2 regions of the Paenibacillus sp. 1SOY10 genome follow, and region 1 is predicted to be linked to the other one. Evidence: riboswitches for the same ligand, from Rfam matches in the RefSeq annotation. Region 1 holds a riboswitch; the other holds the start of a gene.

Evidence for each region. Region 1 has a riboswitch for thiamine pyrophosphate ahead of AC1VOR_RS17285 (ECF transporter S component). Riboswitches for the same ligand answer to the same signal wherever they lie in the genome.
Region 2: linked by a shared signal. The riboswitch ahead of AC1VOR_RS02345 (ABC transporter substrate-binding protein) and the one ahead of AC1VOR_RS17285 (ECF transporter S component) in region 1 are both predicted to bind thiamine pyrophosphate.

Annotation. Positions count from the first base shown of each region.
Region 1 is NZ_JBXENK010000008.1:42,125-46,336, reverse strand. It holds gene AC1VOR_RS17290 (ABC transporter ATP-binding protein) at 1-1,515, opposite strand, end outside; gene AC1VOR_RS17285 (ECF transporter S component) at 1,527-2,132, opposite strand; TPP riboswitch at 2,238-2,349, opposite strand; gene asd (archaetidylserine decarboxylase) at 2,463-3,284, shown strand; gene AC1VOR_RS17275 (DUF4097 family beta strand repeat-containing protein) at 3,367-4,212, opposite strand, start outside.
Region 2 is NZ_JBXENK010000001.1:496,970-501,181, reverse strand. It holds gene AC1VOR_RS02370 (FAD-dependent oxidoreductase) at 1-192, shown strand, start outside; gene AC1VOR_RS02365 (rhodanese-like domain-containing protein) at 381-776, shown strand; gene AC1VOR_RS02360 (metal-sensitive transcriptional regulator) at 799-1,059, shown strand; gene AC1VOR_RS02355 (transposase) at 1,370-1,543, opposite strand; partial or broken gene AC1VOR_RS02350 (helix-turn-helix domain-containing protein) at 1,577-1,780, opposite strand; TPP riboswitch at 1,921-2,031, shown strand; TPP riboswitch at 2,159-2,269, shown strand; TPP riboswitch at 2,397-2,507, shown strand; gene AC1VOR_RS02345 (ABC transporter substrate-binding protein) at 2,675-3,679, shown strand; gene AC1VOR_RS02340 (thiamine-binding protein) at 3,711-4,004, shown strand; gene AC1VOR_RS02335 (ABC transporter permease) at 4,001-4,212, shown strand, end outside.

The DNA.
Region 1 (4,212 bases):
CTCATCCCTGCCGAACAGGTGTCTGCCGCGTGGGGTGTGCTCCCGCGAGACCAGTCGGCCTGCACGAATCTCCCAATGCTGGGTAGCCAGATAATGGGCAATGCGTTCCTCATGCGTGACCATGACGATGGCTGTACCCTGACGGCGCAATTCCTCACATAAGGTCAGGATGGCAAATGTATTTACCGCATCCTGGCCAAAGGTCGGCTCATCCAGCAGCAGGATTGGCTGACGCCGCACGGCGGCTCCTGCGACACTGAGTCGCCGCTTCTGCCCCAGTGACAACTGATATGGGTGTCGCCCCTCCAACCCCACCAGGCTGAACTGCTGCATGCTATGGCTCACCCGCTCCACAATATCCTGTTCAGCAATTCCGTCCTGCTTCAGGGAGAAGGCTATCTCATCAGGGATGCGGTCCGCCACAAATTGAAATTCCGGGTTCTGAAAAACAAAGCCGATGCTTCGCACCATCCGGTTATCCTTCCGCCGCTTGCCTCTGCGATTATTGCCTTTCCCGTGTCCAGCCTGCTCGCCTTGCAGCAAATATACACCTTCCGAAGGAAGCAGTCCGATCAGACTGAGCAGCAAGGAGCTCTTCCCCGCTCCATTAGGCCCTGTAACGGCCACAAAATCGCCAGGACGAATGTCGGCCTGCTCTACGGCTACGACCGGCTGGCCTTGACGAAGCCCCTGATACCGACCCAGCTTCACCAGTTCCGGCACATCCCTTCCTCCCTCCATAGGAGAGGCATTCAACAGCCGTTGTCCCTCTTCAGACGAGAAGAAATCCTGCCATACCCCTGGATACCAAATACCGAAGTGCTCCAGCTCCGCCTGGAACTTAGCGAATACATACGCCGGAGCCCCTTCGCCGATGGGTACCCCGTCCGGTCCAAACAACACCACCCGATCAACGAGCCCCAGGGCCAGTAATTCCTCAAGGCGATGCTCCACAATGATCAGGGTCCGGCCCTCCGCATTGCGGAGGATGGCCTGCCAAATCTGCTCCCGACCCTCCGGGTCCAGCAAAGCCGAAGGCTCATCCAGCAACAGCACTTCCGGCTCTCCCAGCAATACGGAGGCCAGCGCCAGGCGTTGCTTCATACCCTGGGACAAAGCATCAATAGGCATATGGAGATCAGACAGGGCAAGGCCCACCTTGCTCAGGACATCCTCCATGCGGTCTATCATCTCTTCCCGCGGAATCCCCCGATTCTCCAGCGCAAATGCCAGTTCCTCATCCACATAAGGCATGCAGAACTGGGTATCCGGGTCCTGGAACAGGATGCCCCAAGAGTCGGGCAGCCGCTGGGAGGTGCTGCGCATCGGAATTTCCACCAAGTTCGGGATAATGCCACACAGCACCTGAAGCAACGTTGACTTACCACAGCCACTGGGTCCAAGTAATAATACCTTCTCGCCCCGCCCTACGCTAAAGTCCAGGTCCTTGAACACGAAATTCTCTTCGCCCGGGAACTTCAATCTCAGGGCAGTAACTTCTGCTGCTATATCCATGTCACCACCCCTTATTTATCCAGGGCGGCGTAGTCTTTAGGGTCCAACGGACGCAGCAGCGCCGTTACTCCTGTCGCCTCCACCGCTTTGACCAGTCCGTAAGCAAAGTATCCGCAGATTACCACAGAGCTGATAGCCCGCATGATATATTTGGCCGTGAGCAGCCAGGGAGCATAATCTTGGACGTATCCATAGAAGAAATCCGGGATAATCGACCCGATCGCAGCCCCGATTCCAGCCAAAGCAGCTACCGAAGCAGAAAATTTGCGGTACCGGAACGCAGCAAATACCAGCTCCGCTCCCAGCCCCTGAAGCACGCCATAGAGCAAAAGCTGAATGCCCCATTCGCTGCCAAACAGAATTTCGACGTGAGCGGCTGCCACCTCGGCAATCAACGCTACACCAGGTTTGCGAATCAGCAAGAATACCAGCGTAGATGCGAGGAACCACATCCCGTAGACCAACTCGTCCGCCTGGAAGAACAAGGGCGAGAGCAAGGAATACACCGAGCTCCAAAAATGATATACCACACCCAGCACCACCGAGATCAGCACCGTCACCAGTAAATCACTTAGCTTCAAGCCGCGAGCGGCTTGCTTTTTTACCATTTCCGCCATATTGAATTCTCCTTCAACGAATAATTTGTTCGCATATGAAAATAACCGTCTGAATAAGCTCAGACGGCAGTCAAGTCCATGGGAAGGCGCAAACAGGCACACAGATGTCCCCTATGGTCGATTCTCTACGCTGGCATTATCCAGATCAGATTAACGGTCTGCAGCGGAATATGCTGCCATCTCAGCCTGATTCACTCAAGCCCCCGTATCCTATGCAATTGTTAATAACATACACTAACCTTTGCCGGGCGGCAAGCATCAATTAATTGATTTCAATCCTGATTTATGTCAATATAAGCGGAAGTAGCAATTGGACGAGGAGGATGTATTTTGGCGGCAACATGGATGAAATGGATGACGGAGCTGTCCTCCCGTAAGTGGATTTCCAAGCTCATGGGCAGATTCTCGCATTCGGGCATCAGCCGGTTGATGATTCCGTTCTTCGCAAAATCTTATGGCATCCCCTTGCACGAAGCGGAGATGGAAATCGGGGATTACCAAACACTAAATGAATTTTTTACCCGCCGATTAAAACCAGGTATGCGCCCGCTTCATGAAGAGCCGGGAGCACTTATTAGTCCGGTAGATGCCCTTGTTACGTTTATGGGGGTCATTCAGGACGGGACGCTGCTGAATGTCAAAAGCCAGGACTATTCCCTGACCGAGCTCTTGAATCACTCTCCGCGTCTGGAAGCTTACAAGCATGGATATGCCTTTGTCTTATACTTGAGTCCAACGGACTATCATCGCATTCATGCACCCGTAACCGGTAAGAGGTTAGAGAGTGACCATATCAAAGGCCGCGTGTATCCGGTTAACGATTTTAGCATGCGTCATATGAGAACTGTATTGTCCCGCAATGAACGGCTGATTACGTACATCTCTCATGCTTATGGCGAACTCGCGCTTGTCAAGGTCGGGGCAATGAATGTCAGCAGCATCAAATATACCGATGAAGCCATTACCCGTTGGGAACAAGGGGAAGAGCTCGCCTACTTCGAATTTGGCTCCACGGTGGTCCTGCTCACCCAGAACGCCACCTTCACCCCGTTAACGGGACTTAAAGTGGGCCGCAAAGTACGTATGGGTGAGGCGCTAGGCCATTTTGTCCTACCAGAATCAGGGCCCTCTGAACCCGCAAATAATAAGTAAAAGCAGCAACCGGCTGTGTTCCCTCTTCAAAAGAAGGTTCACACTTGGTTGCTGCTGGTGTATCGTACACTCTAAATTCAGTCTATTCTACCTTGATGCTCCCAAGAGAGGTCGTCAGCGACACTTGTGGCCCGCCGCCATTGTGCTCACTGGTTCCCTCCGGTGCTCCGGTAATTTGGCCAAGCTCGGTAGTTGTCTTCAGGTTATAGCCCAAGGAATCGGCCATGCTGGCGGTGATACTGCCTACATCGGCGTTGACACTAAGGCTGCTGTCTGATTCGAGAAAAGCCAGAGACAAATTCACGCTACCCGTTTCAGTCTCAATCGTTGATTTCCCAACAATCCCGCCATCCTGCACGTTAATGGAGCCCACATCTCCCTCCAAGCGGTATTTCCCGGTCACGCCAACTACCTTGATATTGCCTACGTCGACACGGATATCCAGATCCTGAACACGGGCTGGAATTTCCACGATATAATCGATTGTAAATTCAGAGGTCTTTAATTTCTTCTTCGCCCAAGACCACAAGCTCTGGCTTGGATCGTCCTTCGCATGAACACGAACCTCGGCAATCCCCTTCTTGGTTGTCACCGATACCGTGCTGGCTTCAAACAGTTCCTCCTGCTGCTTCTGGCTAATGCGGCCCTGCTGCACCGTAATTACCGCGCCTACGGACAGTTGATCCGTCGTACCCTGCACTACTTCTACGCTGCCCACTTGATTGTCGATGCTCAGCTTATCGGCCTTACCGATGTCCGTTGCATGACTAAGCTCATGTGTCACTTGGTTAAGTGTCATACTCTCCTCCCAATTATCGACCGTAAGCTCCAATGAATCCTGCACTTTATCTACCGTATTCAAGGCCATATTTTCTACCTTTTCCGAAAAGGCATCCTGCTCGCTACTACAACCCACGGTCATAGCCAG
Region 2 (4,212 bases), on a different contig from region 1:
ATCGAGCGGTTCGAACAAGCGCATGGGGGGCAAGTGAGAGTCACTAAGGTCGACGTCTACAAGTCGCCCGGCCTGGCCTGCCGATTGGGGATAGAAAGAGTGCCTGCTGTGGTCTGGCTCAATGACGCTCACATCCAGCAGGTGATTACGGAGGATATCGATGAAGAGAGACTGGAGCTCTTTCTGACTTAGAGTAGTTTTAAATCGTTATTAAAAATGAGGAAAATCGTACAAATCCGTTTTGCAAAATCAAGTCGGATTTCTTGTGCGATTTTTTCGTTATTCCAAGCCATCAAGGTTTGACTTTGAATCCGAAATCGAGTAGTTTGATTTTATACCCCTATGGGTATATTTAGATTATTTTGTAAGGAGGGTATGTTATGAAATGGGTGCTGTTGGCAGCCATCGTAATAGGTATTTACGAGCTTCGGAATTGGTGGCCGGTGAAGGGGCTCAAGTATATAGATTCGTCTAGCCTGGACAAAATGATAGTGGACCAGTTCAAATGGATAGATGTTCGAGATTTCCCGGATTATCAAAAGGGGCATCCGGAGAATGCTATCCATATTTTTGTGGGCAGGTTGCCATTTGTGTGGTCAAGCTACTTGCAACCGAACGATCAGGTTGTCTTGATCGGACGAAATCGGAGAATGATTCGTAAAGCGGCCAGAATTTTGAAGAAACAGGGGATACAGCCGCCTATGTTTGCCTGCGTCTGCCAGTCGAAGGCCGAACTTTCATCAGGCAGTTACAGAAGCTGTTGCCAGACGAACTAAGATGTTGGAGAGGAGCCTTGAAATGATTTACGATCAGCATATACGAGGACGGTTGAACAGGGTAGAAGGGCAAATTCGAGGTGTTCTCAAGATGATGGAGGAAGAAAGATGCTGTAAGGAAGTTGTCGGTCAATTGTCTGCCGTGCGCAGCGCTATTGACAAGACTATGGCATTGGTGGTGGCGGTGAACCTAGAGCAATGTATTAAGAATGAGCAAAGTACCGGTGGAGATACTGGAAAAGTAGTGCAAGAAGCGGTAGAGCTTCTGGTCAAAAGCAGGTGAGACAGAAAGATTTTGGGAGAAGGCCCAGTGCAATATATTTCTAATACACGAACGGTAGAAGAAATGCTATTCAGGACAGTAGCGCTAGGACATATCCCTCACTTGACTCCCAAAGCTATCCTAACTATCAGTTGACGTGAAGCGAGGCTAAATGAGTTCATTTATTGTAGAATTGGTCCCCAATTTCTCCGAAACATCTGTGTTATACTGTTTATCATTTCTTTGTATCAGTCTCAAGTCAAACTGGTTTTACTTCTTTTTGCTCAGTTGACTGCTAAATGGATCTTCGTATTTTTTACATTCAACTTGTTTATCGCTTGATCATGGCCTCTTGCTCACGTATAAACTTCCTTACGGTTGTTTCGTTTAACCCCACTGTACTTACATAGTAGACTTCTGCCCAAAACTTCCGATTCCGTATTTGTACTTTAATTGGGCGTGTTTTGAAGATCATCAATGAACTTTTCCCCTTCAGATAATCCATGAATGACGAGACCGAAATCTTTGGGGGGATCGCCTCTCTGTTTAAAGTATGCACGGGCTTCCTTCCGCGGTTTTTATGAATTAATCCTTGTGCTCCTCCCTCAGCGGTGTATTTCTTTTTTAGTCGAATGATTTGTCGCTCTGTTAGTCCTAGGGCTGTTGCTCCTTCTCTGTTTGTCATATGTCCATCTAGGACCATCTCCACCACAACTACCTTCTTTAATGCTGCTCTTGTCAATGTTAATGTCTCCTGTCCCATAGTGACATTATCTCAGAACAGTTATAGGGTGACATTATCACAGAAGAACAACACATCAAAATTCTTAGGACTGGACATGGAATAAACAATTAAGTATACTATTCGGGTAACACAGCTTCATAACCTCCAAGGGGAGTCGGAATAGGCCGACCGAGAGTGTATCCCTAAGATACTTACCCTTTGACCTGATCTGGATAATGCCAGCGTAGGAATCGGAGAACAGCGACAGCCCTTACGGTTGTTTGTCGTTCTCTTTTTTTCTGCAAGCGCCCAGACCAGAGGGCGTTTTTTTGTTGTGCATGGAGCATGAGTTTACGTAAAAATGTTTGGACAAGAAGCGGTGATGACCACAGCTTCATAACCTCCAAGGGGAGTCGGAATAGGCCGATCGAGAGTGTATCCCTAAGATACTTACCCTTTGACCTGATCTGGATAATGCCAGCGTAGGAATCGGAGAGCAGCGACAACCCTTACGGTTGTTTGTCGTTCTCTTTTTTTCTGCAAGCGCCCAGACCAGAGGGCGTTTTTTTGTTGTGCATGGAGCATGAGTTTACGTAAAAATGTATGGACAAGAAACGGTGATGACCACAGCTTCATAACCTCCAAGGGGAGTCGGAATAGGCCGACCGAGAGTGTATCCCTAAGATACTTACCCTTTGACCTGATCTGGATAATGCCAGCGTAGGAATCGGAGAACAGCGACAACCCTCATGGTTGTTTGTCGTTCTCTTTTTTCTGCAAGCGCCCAGATTATTGGGCGTTTTTTTATTGTAATCATCAGGTCTGTTATAACGGTTTTCCAGCTACAAAAATATAAAGCAGGAGAATTGACCGTACTACCATCGGTCGAAGAAATTGGGAGGAGAGATGAAGATGAAATGGTACAAAATGATGTATCTGTTTCTTTTGAGCATTAGCATTCTGACTGTTAGTGCTTGTGGAGACAAGGGGAATCCATCAAATACTGGGAAAGGAACGAAGTTGCGTGATGTAAAGGTGGTACTGGACTGGACGCCTAACACAAATCATACCGGTCTATATGTGGCAGTTAATCAGGGGTTTTATGAGGCAGAGGGGCTTAATGTAGAAATTATACAACCAAGCATTGCTGATTCTACGCCAATGGTGGCTGCTAACGAGGCTCCTTTTGGTGTTACTTTTCAAGAAAGTGTAACTCAAGCACGTACACAGAACGTACCGGTCGTATCCATTGCGGCGGTAATCCAACATAACACCTCAGGATTCGCTGCTCCCACAGATCGAAACATAAAATCTCCAAAGGATTTTGAAGGTAAATCTTATGGGTCTTGGGGTTCCAAGACAGAGGCAGCAGTAATGGAGTCGATTATGGAAGGGGAGGGTGCTGATATTTCCAAAGTGAAAAATATCAACATAGGCAGTACCGACTTTTTTACTGCTGTAAAACGTGACATTGACTTTTCCATGATATTTTATGGATGGATTGGTATCCAGGCCGAGTTGCGCAATGAACCTATAGATATGCTCTATTCAAAGGATTACTCGAAGGCCTTGGACTATTATACCCCTGTACTTATTAGCAATGAGACAACCATTCAGAATGATCCCGATTTAGTCAGGTCCTTCATGAGAGCCACAACCGAAGGGTATTTATATACGATTGAGCATCCGGAAGAAGCAGCCAATATGCTACTCAAAGCAGTTCCTGAATTGGATGAAGAGTTAGTTATCGCCAGTCAAAAATGGCTCAGTCCACGCTTCCAGGATGATGCTCCACGTTGGGGAGAACAGAAGCAAGAGGTTTGGCAAGATTATGCCGATTGGATGTACAATAAACAGCTACTCGATAATCCAATTGATGTTTCCAAAGCTTATACGAATGAATTTTTACCTGAATAATACAAAATTTAGTTAGGAGTGGTTAACAGATATGGCTAGCACTTTACTTAGCATCCAGGTAATTCCCAGCACAAGCAAAGGTGAACATCCCTATACGTATGTGGATCATGCAATTCATGTTATTCAGCAGTCAGGTGTGAAATATGAAGTTAATTCTCTTGAAACGACGATGGAGGGTGAACTGGATGAATTGCTTCAGGTTGTTTCAAAGATTCACTGCAAGCTAGTGGAGGAGGGAAGTCCAAGTATCATTTCCCAAATTAAAATTGCCCACAGTCCTGACGGATTTAGTATAGATAGCCTTACGGAGAAATATCGTTCGTGAACCACTACTGGAAAAGTGTGTGGCCGCCCCTCGTGGCGGCTCTTCTCTTTCTTGCTATTTGGCAAGGGGCGATATCCTTGTTCCACATTGAGAAGTGGATGCTTCCTTCTCCAACAGATATTGCTAAGGAGGCATTACTTGGAGCAGATCGGCTTGGCCTACATACTTGGGCAACGGTCAAGTTGACATTGATGGGCTTCGTAATTGG